Regions from separate parts of the Phycicoccus jejuensis genome, predicted to be linked through region 2. Evidence: predicted binding sites of a transcription regulator. Region 2 holds the regulator's gene; the other holds the start of a gene.
The links. Region 2 encodes LexA, which represses DNA repair genes until DNA is damaged. Its sites were predicted from a motif close to TCGAACANNTGTTCGA; they were not measured.
Positions count from the first base shown of each region.

Region 1: LG324_RS07305 (HNH endonuclease signature motif containing protein) is a predicted target of LexA. The motif match lies at 3,974-3,989, and genes of this name have one in related genera.

Region 1 covers NZ_CP085209.1:1,546,096-1,556,954, forward strand. Annotated here, with positions in the region: gene LG324_RS07285 (uracil-xanthine permease family protein) at 1-724, opposite strand, end outside; gene LG324_RS07290 (2'-5' RNA ligase family protein) at 949-1,485, shown strand; gene LG324_RS07295 (hypothetical protein) at 1,482-1,871, shown strand; gene LG324_RS07300 (VOC family protein) at 1,939-2,301, shown strand; gene LG324_RS07305 (HNH endonuclease signature motif containing protein) at 2,352-3,941, opposite strand; gene LG324_RS07310 (PucR family transcriptional regulator) at 4,191-5,507, opposite strand; gene LG324_RS07315 (DUF2877 domain-containing protein) at 5,584-6,393, shown strand; gene LG324_RS07320 (FdrA family protein) at 6,390-7,880, shown strand; gene LG324_RS07325 (DUF1116 domain-containing protein) at 7,877-9,283, shown strand; gene LG324_RS07330 (hypothetical protein) at 9,306-9,656, opposite strand; gene LG324_RS07335 (bifunctional methylenetetrahydrofolate dehydrogenase/methenyltetrahydrofolate cyclohydrolase) at 9,915-10,796, shown strand; gene LG324_RS07340 (calcium:proton antiporter) at 10,798-10,859, shown strand, end outside.
Region 2 covers NZ_CP085209.1:3,054,777-3,065,635, reverse strand. Annotated here, with positions in the region: gene LG324_RS14510 (glycerol-3-phosphate acyltransferase) at 1-37, shown strand, start outside; gene LG324_RS14505 (ComEA family DNA-binding protein) at 149-1,027, shown strand; gene LG324_RS14500 (ComEC/Rec2 family competence protein) at 1,024-3,402, shown strand; gene LG324_RS14495 (LysR family transcriptional regulator) at 3,410-4,363, opposite strand; gene LG324_RS14490 (NAD-dependent protein deacetylase) at 4,472-5,446, shown strand; gene LG324_RS14485 (GNAT family N-acetyltransferase) at 5,443-5,952, shown strand; gene LG324_RS14480 (RimK family alpha-L-glutamate ligase) at 5,962-7,161, opposite strand; gene LG324_RS14475 (ATP-dependent zinc protease) at 7,185-7,661, shown strand; gene LG324_RS14470 (succinylglutamate desuccinylase/aspartoacylase family protein) at 7,661-8,629, shown strand; gene lexA (transcriptional repressor LexA) at 8,642-9,358, opposite strand; gene LG324_RS14460 (LysM peptidoglycan-binding domain-containing protein) at 9,609-10,010, shown strand; gene LG324_RS14455 (hypothetical protein) at 10,283-10,462, shown strand; gene LG324_RS14450 (GNAT family N-acetyltransferase) at 10,680-10,859, opposite strand, start outside.

The DNA of each region.
Region 1 (10,859 bases), 1.5 Mb from region 2:
CGAACCATGCGGCGTCACCGACGCCCGAGGTGTCCCAGCGCAGGTGGGTCGTCGCCTCGGTGGCGCCGCCGAGCACGGAGGTGATCTGGCCGACCGTGTTGTCGAGGACCCACGAGAGGAGCGTGCCGAAGATCAGCGCGAGGAAGATCGCGACGCGGCCGATGAAGCCCTTGAAGGCGACGGCGACGACGATCGTGAAGAGCATCGTGAGGAAGCCGACCCACTGGTCCTGCGGCCAGTAGATGCCGGCGACCACGGGGGCGAGGTTGAAGCCGATGAGCATGACGACCGCGCCGGTGACGACCGGGGGCAGCACCTCGTGGAGGACGCGCGAGCCGAGGAAGTGGATCGCGACGCCGACCGCGGCGAGGACGAGGCCGGCGACGAGGATCGCACCGGTGACCTCGGCCGAGTCGCCGCCCTGCGCGCGCACGGCCGCGACGCCGCCGACGAACGAGGCGGAGGTGCCGAGGTAGCTCGGGACCTTGCCCGAGACGATGAGGAGGAACGCGATGGTCGCGATGCCGCTCATCATGATGGCCAGCTGGGGGTTCAACCCCATGACCAGCGGGAAGACGAACGTCGCGCCGAACATCGCGACGACGTGCTGGGCGCCGAGCCCGATGGTGCGACCCCACGAGAGGCGTTCGTCGGGGGCGACGACCTCACCGGGGCCGAGCGACGCGCCGTCGCCCTTGACCTTCCATCCGAGACCGAGGGACATGCGGTGACCTCTTTCGCCGGGGCCGCGTCGGTGACGCCGCTCACAGGGTTTGTGATACCGGGAACCTAGTGACCGGTGTGGGAGGACACCCTCAGCAATCTTTGACAGCCGGATGCCGCTTCGGTTGGCAACCTGCTGTCACTGCGGTCGTGGTGTCACACGCCCGGGTCGGTCGTGTGACGCGCGCGTGTCCAGCGGCGTGTCGGGCGGGCGAGGATGGCCGGGTGCACTCCGTGGAGCTCCTCCTCGACGACGCCGGCGACGCGGCCGTCGTCGCCGAGTGGGGCGCCCTCGCCGACGCGGGGCTGCCGAGCCAGGCGCAGCACCGCGGGGCGTCCAACCGCCCGCACGTCACGCTCGTGACGAGCGAGGGCTGGCCCGGGCGCGAGGCGGTGGCCGACGCGCTCGCGGACCTGCCGCTGCCCACGCGGCTGGGGGCGCCGGTCGTCTTCGGGCGGGGGCCGTTCGTGCTGGCCCGTCTGGTCGTGGTGACCGCCGGGCTGCTCGGGGTGCAGTCCGCGCTCGGGGGTCTCCTGGCCCCGGTGTCGTCGCCGCTCGTCGAGCCGGGCCGGTGGGTCCCGCACGTGACGCTCGGCCGGCGGCTGTCGGCATCCCAGGTGGGGGAGGCGCTCGCGCTGCTCGACGACGGGCCGGGCGAGGTGGTGTTCGACGCCGCACGGCACTGGGACTCCGTCGCCCGCGAGACCGAGGAGCTCACCCCGCCCCGCGGCCCGGCCGGCGCCCGTAGCGTCGACGGATGACGTCCCGCCGCTTCGACTTCGCGTTCGACCCCCGCTACCGGATCGCCGGGCTGCCGTTCGGCGTGCTGCCGGCGACGACGTGGGTCGAGGTGGGCGACGGGCGGCTGCGGGCGCGGTTCTCGTGGTGGAGCCTCGACACCTCGCTCGCCAACGTGGCGGGGGTGGAGCAGTCGGGCGGCTACGCGTTCGTCAAGACCGCCGGTCCGCCGCACCTGTCGTTCACGGACCGGGGCGTCACCTTCGCCACCAACGGCGAGCGGGGCGTCTGCGTCTCGTTCCACCGGCCGGTCCCGGCCATCGACCCGACCGGGACCATCCGGCACCCCGGTGCCACGTTCACGGTCGCCGACCCGGACGGCTTCGAGGCCGCCCTGCGCGACGCCTGATGATCTCTGTGGGTTCGGAGGCCCGCGGGATGCCCGTGCGGCATCGGCGACGGCGAGGACGGGGACCGTGGATGCGTCGCTGAGGGTCGAGATCTTCGTGGCCGACCTGGACGAGACCGTCAGGTTCTACGAACGGCTGGGCTTCGGGACGACTGGCCGGTCGGACGGGCGGCCGCGGTACGCGGCCTTCCGGATGGGGCGCGCGCGGATCGGTGCCGCCGAGGCGGCGGCCGTCGACCCGGTCCTTCGAGCGGTCCCGACCGGTGTCGAGATCGTCATCGACGTCGACGACATCCGTGAGGTCCGGGACCGGGTCGTCGGTGCCGGCCTCCCACTCGCCGAGGACCTGCAAGACAGGCCGTGGGGCCTGCGGGGCTTCCGCCTGAGCGACCCGGACGGCTACTACCTGCGGTTCACCAGCCGTCACTGAACGGCGGACGTGGCCACGCCGGAGCTGCCGACGGTCCACGGTGCGTCGTGTCAGAAGGGGGGTGGGTCGGTGACCCGGGAGGTGTCTGCTCGGCGCGATCGAGGGTGCGGGCGGAGCGCGCAGGTCAGCGGGACCGGTGGGCGGATGACGTGGACGCGGCAGGCCGGGGCGCGGTGCTCGTGCTCGAGCTGGTGCTCGACGGCCGAGTGGGGGCCGTCGGGCAGGACGAGCCGCGGCATGCCGCGGGGCGGGGGACTGGCATCGGTCCCGGTGTCGGGTAGCACGGTGAGGCCAAGGCGGTCGGGCGGATGGGTGGTCCGGACCCGGCCGGTGGGGTCGGTCCAGGTCATCGTGGCGTCGGGGTGGAGGACGGCCCGCCAGCCTGGGCGCTGCTTGGTGCGGTGGTGCCGACGGCACAGGCAGACGAGGTTCGAGGCGCTGGTGGGCCCGGTGGGGAACGGGACGACGTGGTCGAGGTCGCAGAACTGGGCGGCGACGTGGCAGCCGGGGAAGCGGCAGTGCTGGTCGCGGTCGCGGACGAAGGCTGCCAACCGGGCGCCGGGTCGGTAGGCCGCGGTGGCGAGGGTGTCCTCGGGATCGACGGGCGCTCCGGTGGTCGGGTCGCAGCGGAGGAGGGGCGTCGCGTCGGCAGCGTCGCTGCCGCTGCTGCGCCCGAGGGCCGAGGCCAGCCATCCGCGGGGGACGAGGACCGGGTCGCCGGGGCGCAGGCCGGTGACCTCGACGAGGTCGGCGTCCGAGACGGTGGCGAGCGGCGCCACCGAGTTCCGTTCGGCGACAGCAGTGGACCCGTCCGGGGTGGCGACGACGACCCGGACGTCGATCGTGGCCTGCCCGATGACGAGGTCGGTCAGGGCCTTGGCGCGGGCGCGGTCGACCCTGTCGCAGACCCCGTCGGCCACGTACTGCTGGGCGAGCCGGTCGATGGCCGCCCACGCCGCGCAGGCCTCTTCGGACGGGAAGGTGCCGTGCCAGGTGTCGACGCCCGGCTCGTCGACCCACCGTTGCAGGGAGGACTCCGAGCGGGCACGGATCGCGCGCTGCCGCAGAAGGTCCGGCGAGATGCGGGCAAGGGCGCGCCGGACCCGCCGGCGCAGCGCCGGCGCGGCCTCGCGGTCGAGGTGCTCGTCGATGGTCGTGACCACCGTCGCGGCCACGTCGGTGGGCACCTCCTCGAGCTCGTGGGCGACGACCTGGGCGCGGAAGGCGTCGAGCCGGCCGGCGGCCATCGCGTCGTGCAGCCCGCCGAGCCCGGTGTGGGTGCCGGTCCCGTCCGGACCGTCGGCCGCGCGCCGCACGGCGTCGCGGACCCGACGCTCGGCGGCGACGGACGAGAGGCACAGGACGCCGGAGACGATCGCCGGCGCGTCGAGGGCGATGTGCCCCGGCGCATGACGGCGCTCGACGAGCGTGCCGTCCTCGGCCACGTCCGTCTCCACGGCAGCCAGGGCGACGATCGCGCTGTCCTGCAACGCCGTCGCGGCGTTGACGAGGGCCTGCAGCTCGCCGACGAGGGAGGCGCAGTCGACGAGCGAACCACCGACCGGAGCCGCTGGGTCGGCCTCGGCAAGGAGCTCGCGGGCGGCGCGCACGGCCGCTGCGACCTGTGCCGGGTCGAGCATGAGCACCCCCTCGCTGTAAGGGTCCCAGTCTATCGAAATCCTGTTCGAACGGCAAGAGCAAAGTCGGCCAATCGTGCTGTCGGCCAGTCCTTTCCGTCGAACATGTGTCATCACCGTGACCGGGGGAAACTGGCGCTCGTCGACCTGCGTGGGCGACTTCTCGACTCGGTCACATGAGCTTGCTGGGCACCCGCCGAGGCTGCGCGGCCCGCTGCGGCCCATCGATGTCCCAATGGCAGCGTCTGGCTGTCAGAGGCCCTTCATGCGGTGGACGCGCAGCGCGAGGGCGAGCGTGAGGCGCAGCTGGGGGTCGGTCGTGAACGGGCCGAGCATCCGCTCGAGCTTGGCGATGCGGTAGCGCAGCGTGTTGTAGTGGAAGAACAGCCGGCGCGCGGTCTCGGCGACGTTGAGGTTGGTGTCGATGAGCACCGACAGGGTGTTGCGCAGGTCGGCGTTCTCGGGGACGTCGTCGGTCGCGAGCTCGCCGAGGCTCTCGGTGACGAAGCGCCGTAGGTCGGCCGAGTCGGGGACGAGCGCGAGCAGGCGGTAGATGCCGAGCTCGTCGAAGTGCGCGAGCCCGGAGTCGCCGTGCACCTGGCGACCGACGTGCACCGCCGTCAGCGCCTCGTCGTAGGCGCGGGGCAGGTCGGCCGGCGAGGTGACGAGCCGCGAGACACCGGTGGTGAAGGTGCGCCGCCCGCCGCCGCCGTCGCCGCGGACGACCCGCGCGAGCTCGGCGACGGGGCGCAGCACGGCCTCGGTGTCGGCGTCCTCGTCGACCGGCAGGAGCACGACGACCTCCTGGCTGAACCCCGCGACCGCCACGGAGGTGTCGCGCGAGCGCACCGCCTGGGTCCACGCCCGGACGAACCGGTCCTGGAGGCCGCGCACCTCCTCGGCGCTGCGGGTCGTCGCCGAGTCGTCCTCGTCGGTCTCGGCGGCGACGACGACGAGCGGCCGGTCGACCCGCCACCCGAGCGACGCCGCGTGCGAGGCGACGTCGGCGGGGTCGCCGGCGCGCCCGGCGAGGGCGTCGCGCAGGAACTCCGCGCGGTACTTGCCCTCGACCGCGGCGACCGCCTGCTCCTTCGTGATGGCCAGCGCCGCCACGGTCGCCGCCCGCTCGAGCATGTGGACGTCGGTGCGGGACAGGGCCGGACCGGGGGAGTACGCGCCCAGCATCCCGAGGTCGGACGAGCCCGCGACGATGCGGACGAAGGCACGGGTCGGGTCGGCGCCGCGGTCGGGGTCGCGCCAGCCGACGGGCTCGTCCTCGACGAGCAGGCGCCCGGTGCGGTCGAAACAGGCGAGGTCGGTCACGTCGTCGACGCCGGCGAGCGAGCCAGCCTGCGACAGCAGGCGGCCGTCGGTCGTCGTCACGGTCGCCGCGCCGCCGAAGAACCCGGCGACGGCCTCGGCGACCTGCGCCAGCCCCCCACCGTCGAGCACGACGTGGACGAGGACGCGGTGCACCTCGTCCTCGCGGGCGAGCAGGGCCCGCTGGTGCTCGACGAGGGCGGCGAGCTCGACCGGGTCCGCGCTCTGCTCCGGCGGGACGGCTGGCAAGGTCTGTGCGCCATCGGGCCCATCGTTGGCAACTCTGACCATCCGGGCACTCTAGCGGCGTCACTAGCGTCTCGGTATGCCCATCCCGGACCCCACCGCCGAGCCCCGCGTGCTGGCCGGTGCGGTCTCGCCGCTGACCGCCGACCTCGTCCACGGTCCGCCCCGACGCGCCGAGGTGCTCGCTGCCGGCCGCGTCGGCGTCTACCTGCGGCTCGACGGGCGCGTCCTCCCGGTGCTCGGCCCGGACGCCGTCGCCCTCCCGTCGGCCCTGCGGGTCACCGAGCCCCTCGACGTCGCCGCCCTCGCCCCGGGGGACGCGGTCGTCGTCGGCGAGGGGAGGGTGCGCCTGCCCGCGGCCACGGTCGTCGCGCGGCGCACCTGGCGTCCGGCGCGCGTGCCGACGGGGCACCTCGGCCTCGACGACGGCCGCGTGGCCGCGCTGCTGGCCGCCGCCACCGTGGAGGCTCCGGGATGGCTCGTCGCCGGCACCGCGGGCGCCGTCTCCGATGCCGAGCCGGAGGTCGCCGTCCGCGCCCTCGTCGGCCGTGGGCCGGGGCTCACCCCGAGCGGGGACGACGCCCTCGCCGGCGCACTGCTCCTGCACCGCGCCGCGGGCGTCCCCTCCGACGCGCTCGCCGCCGCCGTCCGTGGGCGGCTCACCGCGACCACGGCGGTGTCGGCCGCGCTCCTCGAGGGCGCCGCCGACGGCTGGGCCACGCCGGACGTCGTCGCGCTCGTCTGCGCCGTCGCCCGCGCCGACGCCGCCGGCGTCACCACCCATCTGCCCGCCGTCCTCGCGGTGGGGCACACCTCCGGCCGCGACCTCGTCACCGGGCTCGCCGCCACCCTCGCCGTCCTGGCACCCACCGGAAGGATCGCCGCATGACCGTCCACGTCGAGCTCCGTCGAGGGGCCTACCACGACTCGGTGAGCCTCATGCAGGTCTCCCGCAGCGTCGCCGGCGCCCCGGGGGTGCAGGCGGCCCAGGTCGCGATGGCCACCGAGCTCAACGTCGACGTCCTGCGCCAGATGGGCTTCGAGGTGCCGACCGACGCCGGGCCCAACGACATGGTCGTCGCCGTCCGCGCGGACGACGAGGCCGGCGTCGAGAGCGGCCTCGCCGCCGTCGAGGACGCCCTGCGCGCCCTCTCCGCCAGCTCGTCCGACACCGGTGCGGCCGACGAGGTCCCGCCGGCCACGCTCGGCTCGGCCATTCGCCGGGCCGGCGCCGGCCTCGCCGTGGTCTCGGTCCCCGGCGCGCACGCCGTCACCGAGACCTACGACGCCATCGCCGCCGGGGCCTCGGTGATGCTGTTCTCCGACAACGTCTCGGTCGAGGACGAGGTCGCCCTCAAGGACGCCGCGGCCGCCGCCGACGTCCTCGTCATGGGGCCGGACTGCGGCACCGCGCTCGTCGGCGGGGTCGCGCTGGGGTTCGCCAACGTCGTGCGCCAGGGCCCGGTCGGCCTCGTCGCCGCGTCGGGCACCGGTGCGCAGCAGGCGATGTGCCTCCTGGAGGCCGCGGAGGTGGGCGTCAGCCACTGCCTCGGCGTCGGCGGTCGCGACCTCAAGGCCGCCGTCGGCGGTCGCTCCACGCGGCAGGCGCTGCGGGCGCTCGCCGACGACGCGTCGACCGAGTGGGTCCTCGTCGTCTCCAAGCCCCCGGACGACGCCGTGCTCGAGACCGTGCGGGCGGAGGCGGCCGACCTCGGCCTGCGCGTCCACTGGGCGACCCTCGGCGCCGGCCGCCCCGACCTCACCGCCGCCGTCGAGCAGGCGCTCGCCGCGGAGGGCGTCACCGTCCCGACCTGGCCCGCGACGACCGCCACCCCCGAGGACGCCGGCCTCACCGTCGGTGCGGCCCTGCGCGGCCTCTTCTGCGGCGGGACCCTGGCCGAGGAGTCGCTGCTGGTCGCCACCGAGACCCTCGGTCCGATCGCGTCCAACCTCGGTCACGAGCCGGCGCTGGGCGCCGACCTCACGGGCACCGGGCACGTCGTCGTCGACTTCGGCGCCGACGAGCTGACCCGCGGCCGCGCCCACCCGATGATCGACCCGACCCTGCGGATGGAGCGGATCGCCGCCGAGGCCGCCGACCCGACCTGCGGCGTCCTCCTGCTCGACCTCGTCCTCGGCCACGGCGCGCACCCCGACCCCGCCGGCGAGCTCGCCGACGCCGTCCGCGCCGCCCGCGACACCGCGCACGCCGACGGCCGAGCGCTGCCGGTCGTCCTCTCCCTCACCGGGACCGACGCCGACCCCCAGGGTCGCAGCCGCTGCGCCGAGGCGCTCGCCGCGGCCGGCGCGTCCGTCTTCCTGTCCAACGCGGCGGCCACCCGGCACGCCGTCTCCCTGCTCGGAGGTGCCCGATGACCGCCCCGCTCCGCGGCCTGCTCGCTGCCGACCCCGTCGTCGCGACCTCCGGCGTCGCGCTCTTCGCCGACGCGCTGCGCGACCAGGCCGTCCCGGTCACCGACGCCGGCTGGCACCCGCCGATGCCCGGCACCGAGGACGCCCTCGCCCGGGTCATGGCCGACCCGCGCCGCGAGGACGCCAACGCCACCGCCGTGGCTCGGATGACCGCGGCCGAGGCCACCCTCGTCGACGTCGCGCCCGCCTCGGAGGCCCTCGGCCTCGAGCGCGGTACCTTCCTCCACGCCGGCCCGCCCATCACGTGGGAGCGCGCGTCCGGGCCGCTGCGCGGCGCCCTCATCGGCGCGGTGCTCCTCGAGGGCCTCGCCGAGACCGCCGAGGACGCCGAGCAGCGCCTCGCGGCAGGCGAGTTCGAGCTCGAGCCCTGCCACCACCGCGGCGCGGTCGGGCCGATGGCCGGCGTCGTCAGCCCGTCGATGTGGACCTACGTCCTGCGCGACGAGGTGCACGACAACACCTCGTGGTGCTCGCTCAACGAGGGCCTCGGCAAGGTGCTGCGCTACGGCGCGTACGGCCCCGAGGTCGTCGAGCGCCTGCGCTGGATGGGCGACGTCCTCGGCCCGATCCTGCGCCAGGCCGTCCGCAGCACCGGCCCCATCGACATCCGGGCCATCGTCGCGCAGATGCTCCAGATGGGCGACGAGGGTCACAACCGCAACCGCGCCGGCTCGCTCATGCTCCTGCGCGAGCTGCTGCCCGGGATGATCACCGCCGACGCGTCGTCGGCCGACGTCGCCGAGGCCGTGCGCTTCTCGGGGGCGAACGAGCACTTCTTCCTCAACCTCGGCATGCCCGCCTGCAAGCTGGCGACCCTCGCAGCCGAGGGCATTCCCGGGTCGAGCGTCGTCACGACCATGGCGCGCAACGGCACCGACTTCGGCATCCGCGTCTCGGGCACCGGCGACCGCTGGTTCACCGGCCCGGCGAACACGCCGCAGGGGCTCTTCCTCGGCGACTACGGACCCGAGGACGCCAACCCCGACATCGGCGACTCGGCGATCACCGAGACCGGCGGCATCGGCGGCTTCGCGATGGCCGCCGCGCCGGCCATCGTCCGGTTCGTCGGCGGCGACGTGCCGTTCGCCCTCGCCGCGACCCGCCGGATGTACGAGGTGACCGTCGGCGAGCACCCGGTCTACCAGGTGCCGGTGCTCGGCTTCCGCGGGACGCCGGTCGGCATCGACGTCACCAAGGTCGTCCGCACCGGCGAGCTGCCCCAGATCAACACGGGGATGGCCGGCCGCGTCGCGGGCACCGGACAGGTCGGCGCCGGTCTCGTCACCCCGCCCGAGCAGTGCTTCACGCAGGCCGTCGAGGCGCTCGCGGAGGCCGTCCTCCGCTGACCGGCCGCGCTGCCGGCCGCGGTCAGCCGCTCGTCGCGTCGAGGAGCTGGAGCAGGTCGTGCGCGGCCAGCTCCACCTCCTTGTGGCGCCACTCGGACGCACGGTAGACGCACGCGATGAGCGCGCTGCGGTGCACGCGGCGGAAGTCCCCGGCGACGAAGGCGTAGCGCGCCTTCGTGCCGTCGGTGGCGCCCTCGGTCAGCCCGAGGTGCCACGCGGCGTACTCCGGCCAGGAGTGGCGCTCGAGGAAGGCGTTCTGCGCGGCGGCGTCCGGCTGGACCGCACCCCAGTCGCTGTCGAGCACGTACTGGTGGGCCGTGATGCGCGCCCGCACGTGCTCCACCGCCTCGTCGTTGACCCGGTAGACCGCCACCCCGACCACGCTAGCCGCGCGGCGGGACGAGTGGCGTCCGGTCGCCGACGGAGGTCGTCGGCGACCGGACCCATCCGGACCCATCCGGACCCCCGGACCGTTCCGAACGACTCGTCGTGACCGGCTCCTGGCAGAGGAGGACCGGCCACGGGTGCCGGTGGGGCGGCGTAGCAGAGGGGCCGCCCCACCGGTGCTCCCGTGCCCGGCGTGGACCGGACGGCGTCCCCACCCCCGTCGCGTCGATGGGAGGATGGGCGGGTGAGCGCCACGACACTCGACGGCAAGGCCATCCTCGCGACGATCAAGGACGAGCTGCGCGCCCGCGTGGCCGCGCTCGCGGAACGCGGGGTCGTGCCCGGGCTGGGCACCGTCCTCGTCGGGGAGGACCCCGGCAGCCAGTGGTACGTCGGCGCCAAGCACCGGGACTGCGCCGAGATCGGGATCCACTCGATCCGCCGCGACCTGCCGGCGACCTCCTCACTCGACGACGTGCTCGCGGTCGTCCGCGAGCTCAACGCCGACCCGGCGTGCACCGGGTTCATCGTCCAGCAGCCGACCGGCCTGGACGAGAACGCGATCCTGTCGGCGGTCGACCCGGCCAAGGACGTCGACGGGCTGCACCCGACGAACCTCGGGTGGCTCGTGCTCGGCGAGCCGGCGCCGCTGCCCTGCACGCCGGTCGGCTGCATCGAGCTCCTCCGCCGCTACGACGTGCCGATCGCCGGCGCGAAGGTCGTCGTCGTGGGTCGCGGCCTGACCGTCGGCCGCCCGCTCGGGCTCATCCTCACGCGGCGTTCCGAGAACGCCACCGTCACCCTGTGCCACACCGGCACCCGCGACCTCGCGGCCGAGGTGCGCCAGGCCGACATCGTCATCGCCGCGGCCGGCGTGCCCGGCATCGTCACGGCCGAGATGGTCAAGCCCGGTGCGGCCGTGCTCGACGTCGGCGTCTCGCGGATCGTCGACGAGGAGACCGGCAAGGGCCGGGTCGCCGGCGACGTCGCCGACGACGTGTGGGACGTCGCGGGCTTCGTCAGCCCGAACCCCGGCGGGGTCGGGCCGATGACCCGCGCGATGCTCCTCTCCAACGTCGTCGAGGCCGCCGAGCGCGCCGCCGGGCTGCACCCAGGGGGTGGCTGAGGTGGCCGCCGCCGGAACGCACCCGATGGCCGCGAGGACGTGGACGGCCGCCCCCGTCGTCGC
Region 2 (10,859 bases):
GGCGTGGGGTCGGGTCCGGGGGCGCCGGAGCGGCTGACGTCGGTCTCCTCGGCGGCAGGTCGTCCACAGGCGGGCCGGGCGCGGTCCGTCGTCCACAGATCGCCCGCGGCCCGGTGCCGCGGGAACGTGGGCTGCCTAGCGTCGGGGGATGCGCCAGCGCCCCGACCCCGACGCCCTCTCGCCCCGGGCGAGTGCGTGGCTGCGCTCTCGCTCGCGGTCGGCCGGATGGGTGCCCGAGGTGCCGTCCGCGACGTCGGAGGCCGATGACGGAGGCGTCCACGACGACGCCGACGACCGGGTCGAGGACCGGCGACGCGTGCGGCTGCCGACCACGCTGCAGGGGGCGCGGTGGCAGCCGGGGCGCTCGGCCGTGCTCGGGGTCGTCGTCCTCGCGCTGCTCGCCGCGGTCGTCCTCGGGCTGCGCGTCGCGAGCGCGGGGTCGGACGGCGACGTCGTCGCGCCCGGGGGCGGGGCGCGGGCCGGCCCGGTCGGGGTGACGGCGGGAGCCGTCGACGTCGGGGTGCCGACGTCGTCCCTGGCGTCTCCTTCGTCGTCGTCGTCGGTGTCGCCGTCGCCGTCCGGCGAGGTCGTCGTGCACGTCGTCGGCCGCGTCCGCCGCCCGGGGGTGCGGTCCCTGCCCGCCGGCTCCCGGGTGGCCGATGCGGTCGACGCCGCCGGCGGTGCGACGGGTGGGGCCGACCTCTCCGCCGTCAACCTCGCGCGCGTGCTCGTCGACGGTGAGCAGGTGCGGGTGCCGGCGGAGGGAGAGGCCCCGGTCGCACCGCCCGCGTCGCCGGTCGGGGGTGCGAGCGGGGGCGCGTCGGGCGCCCCGGCCGCACCGGTGTCGCTGAGCACGGCCGACGCCGGCACGCTCGACGGGCTGCCGGGCATCGGGCCGGTCCTCGCCCAGCGGATCGTCGAGTGGCGCACCGCGCACGGCCGGTTCTCGAGCGTCGACGAGCTCGCGGAGGTGAGCGGCATCGGCGAGAAGCTGCTCGAGCAGCTGCGGCCGCTGGTCGTGCCGTGACGCAGTCCGGGACGCCCACCGCCGACGCGGGGGACCTGCGGCTGCTCGGCCCGGCACTCGTCGCATGGGCGGTGGCCGCCGCGACGCTCGGGCTCGGGTGGGGCGCACGGCTGGTCGTCGTCGGTGTGGAGGTCGTAGCCTGCCTGGTCCTCCATGCGTGGGTGCGGGTCGTCCGCCGGCCGGGCGGGCGTGCGGCGGTGTGGCGGTGGCCGGTCACGCTCGCCGTCGTCCTCGTCGCCCTGCTGCAGGTGTCGGCCGTGGCGGCGACGGTCGCGCGCGAGCAGGGCGGTGTGCGCGAGCTCGCGGCCGGGCGGGCGGTCGTGACCGCCGACGTGCTCGTCACCGGCGAGGCGATCCGCGTGGCCGCGCGTGACGGGTCGGCGCGCTTCGTCCGCGCCGGCACCGTGCAGCGGTTGACCGGTCGCGGGCGGACCGTCGCGACGTCGGCGCCCGTCCTCCTCGTCGGGGGCGAGGTGCTGCTGGCGCCGCGGTGGCACGAGACCGTCCGGGTCCGCGGACGGCTCGGGCCGATGGAGTTGGCCGACGACCGGGTCGCCACGCTCGCGGTCTCCGGGCGGCCGGTGTCGCTCGCGCCGCCGGGGGCGGTCGCGCGGGGTGCCGAGCGGCTGCGCACCGGCCTGCGCCACGCCGTCGACGACGCCCCGGCCGATGCGCGGGGCCTGCTGCCCGGGCTCGTCATCGGCGACACGAGCCGCACCCCGCCCGACCTCACCGAGGCGATGCGGGCCACCGGGATGACCCACCTGACCGCCGTCTCCGGCAGCAACGTCGCCGTCGTCACCGGGCTGGTGCTCGGCCTGTGCGCCGTCGTCGGCGTCCCGCGGCCCCTGCGGCCGGTGCTCGCGGGGCTGGCCCTCGCGGGGTTCGTCGTCCTCGCGCGCCCCGAGCCGAGCGTCGTGCGCGCGGCCGCGATGGGCGCGATCGGGCTGCTCGGGCTCAGCCGGTCGCGGCGCTCGGCCGGGCTGCCGGTGCTCGCCGGCGCGGTCGTCGTCGTCCTCGTCCTCGACCCGTGGCTCGCGCGCTCGTACGGCTTCGTCCTCTCGACCCTCGCGACGCTCGGGCTGCTCCTCTTCACCCGCCCGTGGGGCGAGGCCGTCGGGCGCCGGCTGCCCCGTCGGCTCGCGCCGCTCGGGCCGGCGCTCGCCGTGCCCGTCGCCGCGCAGGTGATGACGGCCCCGGTCGTCGTGCTGCTCCAGGGGTCGGTGAGCGTCGTCGGCGTGCTCGCGAACCTCCTCGCGGCGCCGCTCGTCCCGCCCGCCACCGTCGCGGGGGTGGCCGCCTCCCTCGTCTCGCTCGTCTGGGGGCGCGGCGCCGAGCTCGTCGCGTGGGTCGGGGTGGTGCCCACGACCGGCATCGCGCGCGTCGCGCGGGCGGCCGCCGAGGTGCCGGGTGGCACGCTGCCCTGGCCGGACGGGCCCCCCGGGGCGCTGCTGCTGGCCGGCCTGCTCCTCGTCGTCGTCCTCACGGGTCGCGCCCTCGTCGCGGGCGTCGCGCGCCGGCCGGTGGCCGTACTCGGCGTGGCGCTGCTCGCGCTGGCCTCCTTCCTGCCGACCCGGCTCGTCACGTGGCCGCCCGAGGGCTGGCGGGTCGTCGTCTGCGACGTCGGCCAGGGCGACGCCGTCGTCCTGCGCAGCGGTCCGGGGCGCGGGGTGCTCGTCGACGTCGGGCCCGACCCCGCCCTCGTCGACGGCTGCCTCGACCGGCTCGACGTCACGACCCTCGACGCGGTCGTCCTCACGCACTTCCACGCCGACCACGTCGACGGCCTGGCCGGCGCCCTTCGTGGCCGCACCGTGCGGCAGGTGCTCGTCGGCCCGGTCGCCGAGCCCGCGTCGGCGGCCGCGACCGTCCGGCGCACGGCGGCCGCGGCGGGCATCCCGGTCGGCGTCCTCCACGCCGGCGACCGGGTCCGGCTCGGGGAGGTCGACGCCGTCGTCTGGAGCCCGTGGCGCCGCATCGCCGAGGGGTCGGTGCCCAACAACGGCAGCGTCGTCCTCGCGGCCCGCACCGGCGATGTCGACGCGCTGCTCCTCGGCGACGTCGAGCGCGAGGCGGCGCACGACCTCCTCCTGCGCCTGCGCCGCGACCCGGCGATGGCGGCGGCCGCCCGCGGGTTCGAGCTCGTCAAGACGCCGCACCACGGCTCGGCCAACCTCGACGAGGGGCTGATGGCCGCCGTCCGCGCGCCGGTCGCGGTCGTCAGCGTCGGCGCGGACAACGACTACGGGCACCCGGCGCCGGCGCACCTCGCGCTGCTGCGCCGGCTGGGCTCGGCGGTCTACCGCACCGACCAGCGCGGTGACGTCGCCCTCGTCGAGCGGCGCGGCGGCCTGCGGGTCGTCACCGCACGCTGAGCGGGTGTCAGATCGAGAAGGTCGGCTCCGGCTGCCGGACCGTCGGTGCCGTCGACTGCGAGCCCGCGCTCTCGATGAGCGCCTCCAGCGTGGCCCGGACCGCCGGCACCCGCCCGAGGTCGGGGGTCGTCAGGGCCGTGATGGTGCGGCGCGACGCCGGCTCCATCGGGAGGGCGACGACCTGGTCGTGGTGGACCGTGCGCAGGATGAGGTCGGGGATGAGCGCCACGCCGAGCCCCTCGGCGACCAGGCCCATGACGGCGACGTAGTCCTCGGTCTCGTAGGCGACGTCCGGGCGGAACCCGGCGGCGTCGGCGAGCTGGACGAGGTGGCCCCGGCAGCGCGGGCAGCCGGCGATCCACGGCTCCTGCGCGAGCTCGGCGAGGTGGGCCGTCGCCTCGTGCGCGGCCGGGTGCTCGCGCGGCATGGCGAGGCGCACCTCGTCCTCGAGCAGCGGCGTGACGACGAACGCGTCGAGGTCCTCCTCGCCGCGGGTGGCGTCGGTGCCCTCGTAGGCGAAGGCGATGGCGAGGTCGCACTCGCCGGCGCGCAGGGCGGCGATGCTCTCGGGCGGCTCGGCCTCGGTGAAGGTGATGTGCACGTCGGGGAAGCGCTGCTTGACGAGCGAGAGCGCCCGCGGCACGAGGGTCGCCGAGGCCGACGGGAAGGCCATGAGCCGCACCCGGCCGCTGCGCAGCCCGGCGATGGCCGCCACCTCCTCCTCGGCGGCGTCGAGCGCGGCGAGCACCGGGCCGGCGTGGCGGGCGAGCACCCGGCCGGCCTCGGTGAGGCGGACGTTGCGCCCGACCCGCTCGACGAGCACCGTGCCGGTGCGCTGCTCGAGGCGGCGGACCATCTGCGAGATGGCCGGCTGGGTGTAGCCCAGCGAGGCGGCGGCGGCGGTGAAGCTGCCCTGCTCAGAGATGGCTCGCATGACGCGGAGGCCGGCGGCGTCGATCATGGGGCCCATCCTATAAGCGGGCGTTATCGACCGCCCGGGTCTCGCAACGCGGCGTCATCCGCGGCCGCTCCCCGGGGCGGTGTCGGCGGCGCGGGGGATACTGGCGCCATGCCGGAGACCCCCAGCGCGCCCCCCGTCGCGACGCTGCGGCTCGCCGGTCGCGACGAGGTCGGCCGCACCCCCGACTGGGCGACCCGGCCGCTGCCGCCCGAGGCCCGCGAGCCCGCCGCCGTCGCGCGGCTCGCGGACCTGCTGCGCGCGCACCCCGGCACCCTCGTCCTCTCCGGGGCCGGGATGTCCACCGACTCCGGCATCCCCGACTACCGCGGCCGCGACGGCACCCGTCGGGTCATGCCGATGCAGCACGGCGAGTTCTGCGCCTCGAGCGAGAACCGGCAGCGGTACTGGGCGCGCTCGTTCGTCGGCTGGCAGCGCTTCTCGCGCGCCGAGCCCAACCGTGGCCACCACGCCGTCGCCGCCCTCCAGGAGGCGGGGCTGCTCGGCCCGGTCATCACCCAGAACGTCGACGGCCTGCACCAGGCGGCCGGCTCGCACGACGTCACCGAGCTGCACGGCACGCTCGCCGAGGTCGTCTGCCTCACCTGCGGCGACCGCTCCGGCCGCGAGGAGCTCCAGGCGCGGATGGCCGCCGCCAACCCCGGCTTCGAGGAGCGGGTGCGCGGAGAGGCGCCGGACGGCTCGCAGGTGAGCAGCCAGATCCGCCCGGACGGCGACGTCGTCCTGCCCGAGGACGCCGTGGCCGGCTTCCGGCTCCCGCTCTGCCTCGTCTGCGGCGCCGACACCCTCAAGCCCGACGTCGTGTTCTTCGGCGGCTCGGTGCCGCGCGAGCGGGTCGACGCGTGCTTCGCGCTGACCGACGCCGCGCCCGCGCTGCTCGTCCTCGGCTCCTCGCTCGCCGTGATGTCGGGGCTGCGGTTCGTCCGGCACGCGGCGCGCCGGGGCATCCCGGTGGCTGCCGTGACGCGGGGGCCGACGCGCGGTGACGAGCACATGGCCCTGCGGGTCGACGCGCCCCTCGCCCCGACGCTCGAGCAGCTGCTGCGCGACGGGGCGGCCGCGTGACCGCGGCCGAGATCCGTTCCGCCACACCGGCGGACCTGCCGGGAATGGCCGTCATCTACAACGACGCCGTCCGGAACACCGTCGCGACGTTCGACCTCGAGCCGCGCCCCGACGACCACTACGCCCACCGCGTCGCGTCCACGCGCCCCGGCGACCACGTGCTCGTCGCCGTCGCGCCCGACGGCGACGTGCTCGGCTACGCGTTCTCGGGCACCTACCGGCCGCGCGCCGCGTACGACGGCACCCGCGAGGTGTCGGTCTACCTCGCCGAGGCCGCCCGGGGGCAGGGCCTCGGCCGCCGGCTCTACGCCGAGCTGCTGCGTCGGGTCGACGCCGACGGCGTGCACACCTGCGTCGCCGTCATCGCGCAGCCCAACCCGGCGAGCGAGGCGCTGCACCGGGCCCACGGGTTCGAGCACGTCGGCACGCTGCGCGAGGTCGGCTACAAGCTCGGCCGCCGCGTCGACACCGCGTTCTGGCAGCGCCCGCACCCCGACGGGCGCTGACGCCTCGCCTCACTCGGGGCGCGCGTCGTGGATCGGCTCCTTCGGCAGGCGCTTGACCTTGCGCGTGCGCCGGCGGCGGCTCGGGATCATCGAGCGCATCTCCTCGAGCTTGCCGAAGCAGAGCATCCGGTCGCCGGCCTCGAGCACGTGGTGGCTGTTGGGGTTGGGGATGACCATCGTCCCGCGGTGCAGCGTCAGTGCCGTGATGTCACGCTCGCGAAGACCACTGTCGCCCAACGACTTCCCGACGAGGTCGGACGCCTCGTGCACCGCGATCTCGGCGACGCCGTAGCCCGTCGAGACGGTGAGGCGCTGGCGCACGTCGATCTCGGGGAAGGCGACCTGGTTGTCGATGTGGTCGATGATCGCGCCCGCGACGTCGAGCTTGGTCGCGGTCTCGATCCCCTCGAGGCCGGGGGAGGAGTTGACCTCCATGACCTGCGGCCCCTCGTCGCTCTCGAGCATGTCGACACCGGCGACCCGCAGGCCCATGATCTGCGCGGAGCGGACGGCGGCGCGCTCGAAGTCGGGGTCGAGCTCGACCGGCTCGACCGACCCGCCGCGGTGCACGTTGGACCGGAACTCGTCGCCCTTGGCCACCCGGCGCATCGCGGCGACGACGCGGTCGCCGACCACGAGCGCGCGGATGTCGCGGCCCTTGCTCTCCTTGACGAACCGCTGGATGAGGACGTTCTGCTTCGTCGACTGCAGCGTCTCGATGATGGCCTCGGCGGTCTTCATCTCCGGCGCGAGGATGACCCCGATGCCCTGGGTGCCCTCGAGCAGCTTGATGACGACCGGCGCACCGCCGACCCGCTCGATGGCGGGGATGACGTCGGCGCGGTCGCGGACGAAGGTCGTGGGCGGCATCCCGATGTTGTGCCGCGACAGGATCTGGGTGGCGCGCAGCTTGTCCCGCGAGTTCGCGATGCCCCACGAGGTGTTGGGCGTGTAGACGTCCATCTGCTCGAACTGCCGCACGACGGCGGTGCCGAAGTAGGTGATGGAGTTGCCGATCCGCGGCAGGATCGCGTCGTACGTCGAGAGCCGCTTGCCGCGGAACTGGAGGTCCGGCTCATCTCCGGACAGGTCGATGCCGAAGCGGAGGGTGTTGAGGACCTTGACCTGGTGGCCACGGTCCTGGGCGGCGGTGCGCAGGCGCTGCGTACTGTACGAGCGAGGCGCGCGGGAGAGGATCGCGAGCTTCATGGTTTCCCGACGGGAGAGGACGGATGACGGACAGCCATTCCTACACCCTCGCGGGCTGGCGCGAGTGGGTCGGCCTCCCGGCGGTCGGTGTGCCGTGGGTCAAGGCCAAGCTCGACACCGGCGCGCGGTCCTCGTCGATCCACGCCTTCGACCTCGAGGACCTCGAGCGCGACGGCGAGCGGTGGGCCCGCTTCCGCATCCAGCCGTGGCAGCGCTCGGAGGCCGACGCCGTCCAGTGCGAGTGCCCCGTGCTCGACGTGCGCGAGGTCCGCTCGTCCTCGGGCCACGCCGAGGAGCGGCTCGTCGTCGCGATGGACCTCGTCCTCATGGGCCGCACGGTCGCCGCCGAGATGACCCTCGCGCGCCGCGACGAGATGGGCTTCCGGATGCTCGTCGGGCGCGAGGCGCTGCGCCAGGGCTTCGCCGTCGACCCCGGCCGCTCCTACCTCGGCGGCCGTCCGCCGCTCGCGATGCGCCGGCGCAACCGGGGGAGGGCCTGATGGCCCGGCGCCCCCTTCGGCCCTCCTTCGAGATCGGCCACGTGCGCGTGCGCGCCGGGCGCACGCAGTCGGTGTCGCTGCCGATCACCCGTCTGGTCACCGGCGCCGACGTCGAGCTGCCCGTCCGGGTCGTCCACGGGCGCGAGGAGGGACCGACCGTCTGGGTCGACGCCGCCATCCACGGCGACGAGGCGGTCGGGGTCGAGGTGGTGCGTCAGGTCGTCGCCGGCCTCGACCCGAAGACGTTCTGCGGCACCTTGATCGCCGTCCCCATCGTCAACGTCCTCGGCTTCTCGGCCGGGCAGCGATACCTGCCCGACCGCCGCGACCTCAACCGCTCCTTCCCGGGGTCGCCGCGCGGCTCGCTCGCCGGGCGCATCGCGCACCTGTTCATGACCGAGGTCGTCGACAAGTGCGAGGTCGGCATCGACCTGCACACCGGCTCGGACCGGCGCACCAACCTGCCGCAGGTCCGCGCCGACCTCGAGGACCCGCGCACCCGCGCGCTCGCCGAGGCCTTCGCGGCCCCCGTCATGCTCAACGCGAAGCTGCGCGACGGCTCGCTCCGGTACGCCGCCCGCGAGCGGGGCGCGACCGTCCTGCTCTACGAGGCGGGCGAGGCGTGGCGGATGGACCGCTGGGCCGTCGACGCCGGCGTGCTCGGCGTGCGCCGCGTGCTCGCCGCGCTCGGGATGACCGAGCCGGTCGCCGAGGACCCGCCGGCGCCGTCGGCGGTCTCGTTCCGCAGCGGATGGGTCCGGGCGCGCGGCACCGGCATGCTCCACCTCGAGGTCGCGCTGGGGGAGCGCGTCGAGCGCGGGGCGCGCCTCGGTGGCCTCTTCGACTCGCTCGGCAAGCGGGTGCGGCTGGTGCACGCCGACCGCTCCGGCGTCGTCGTCGGGCGCACCGAGGCGCCGCTGGTCAACTCCGGCGACGCGGTCGTCCACATCGCCGAGGTCGAGGACTGACGCCGGCCGGCCTCAGACGCGGCGCAGGACCGCGGTGACCTTGCCGAGGATCGTCGCGTGGTCGCCGTCGATCGGCTCGAAGGCCGGGTTGTGCGGCATGAGCCAGACCTTGCCGTCGCGCCGCTTGAAGGTCTTGACCGTCGCCTCGTTGTCGAGCATCGCCGCGACGATGTCGCCGTTCTCGGCGGTCGGCTGCTGGCGCACGACGACCCAGTCGCCGTCGCAGATGGCCGCGTCGACCATCGAGTCGCCGACGACCTTGAGCAGGAAGAGGCTGCCCTCGCCGACGATCTGCTTGGGCAACGGGAAGACGTCCTCGACGACCTCCTCGGCGGTGATCGGGACGCCGGCGGCGATCCGGCCGAGGACCGGGACGTAGGAGGCCTCGGGGCGCTCGTCGCCCTCGCCGGTGACGTCGACGACCTCGTCGGCCTCGGGGCGGCGGTAGCCGGAGCCCTGACGGTCGGGGGAGACGACCTCGATGGCGCGCGGCCGGTTGGGGTCGCGGCGCAGGAAGCCCTTGCGCTCGAGCGCCGAGAGCTGGTGGGCGACCGAGCTGGGGGAGGTGAGCCCGACGGCCTCGCCGATCTCGCGCATGCTCGGCGGGTAGCCGTGCCGGTCGACGGCGTTGCGGATGACCTCGAGGATCTTGCGCTGGCGGTGGGTGAGGTCCCCGCCGTCGCCGCGGTCGGGCATCTCGTGGATGTCGGCGTTCCTCGGACGTGCCATCTCGACCCCTTCGCTGCGGCCGCCCCGTGCCGACGGGGGGCCTGACCGGTGTTTTCGCAGGTCAGACGGTCTGTCGGTGGTGACATGCAGTCTGATCTGCATGCGGACATCCTACGAGCGACGGGCCTCGAACTCAAACATGTGTTCGACGCGTGTCTTGTCCGCCTCGAACGTGCGTGCTATAACTCGTACAGACGTTCTATCGAACACCGGTTCGACGGTGGCCCCGGCCGCCGGGATGGAGGACATGATGAGCGCGATCGCCTGGGACCCCACCGACCTCGGCCACACCCGCCCCGTGCCGGCGCGCCGCCCGCGGCTCGTCGTTCTCGAGGGCGGCGCCACCGGAGGGCGTGCGGCCCGCGCCGCACAGCCGGCGCTGCGGATCACCCGCCGCGGCCGCCTCGTGCTGCTCGTGCTCGCCACCCTCGCGCTGGCGGCAGCCCTCGGCCTGCGCGGCCTCGGGGGCGCGGGCGCCGTCGAGCCGGCCCACACCGTCTCGGTGTCGCCCGGCCAGACGCTGTCCGAGATCGCGTCCCGTGAGCTGCCCTCGATGTCCATCAGCGACGGCATCGTCGCCATCCAGCTCGCCAACGGGCTGAGCACCGCGCAGATCCGCGCCGGTCAGCAGCTGGTCGTCCCTGCGGGCTGAGCCGCCGCCGGGGGCGCCCGGTCCGGCGCGCCACGATCCCCGAGTCCCTCGACCCGACTCGGACGCCGGAGGGCGTCGTCTCCCGTGCAGAGGAGACGGCGCCCTCCGTGCTGTGTCCGGCCGGTGCCGGCCGCGCACCCCTGTCAAGCGCGCCACGCTCGGCCGAACGGGGGAGGGGGCATCCCCCGACCTGTCGGACCTCCGGGTCCCATCGGCCCGCGGGCACGCTCCGACGCTGCGCGACCCCCTTGTGCACGAACAGACTTCAAGGCATGCGGACACGTCGTCGCGGCTCCTACCGCCCCACCCACCACCCGGTCGTCCAGTGCGGCGGCCAGGGCCGGTGGCTCTGGTCGTGCGGCTGCGGAGCGCGCGGGTCCGCCACCTCGGGCGGCTGGCACGGTGCCTACACGGCGGCACTCGTGCACCACAGCCAGAGCCCCGGGGAATGAGACGTGCGGCCCGGGGATACACAGAGGGTCCCCGGGTCGCACCCCCTCGTCGTCGCTGGCTCTCCACCGACGCGACGACGGAGCGGGCGGCGCTGGCTGTCGTCTGCAGGGAGGCCGCGGCCCTCACGTCGCCGGGGCACCGCAGGTCCCCCCACTCCGACCCCCGACCGGGTCCGGGTGGGGGGATCGGCCGTCCCCGGCGCTGACGGGCCGAGGGTCAGGCCAGGGTCCGCCGCATGACCAGGCGCGGCATCCCGCTCGCGGTGGCGTCGGTGACACCGACCTCCTCGAAGCCGGCCCGCTCGAACATCGCCCGGGTCCCGACGAACGCCATCGTCAGGTCCAGCCGCCGCTCGCCGGGGTCGACCGGGTGGGCCTCGACCGCCGGCGCCCCCTG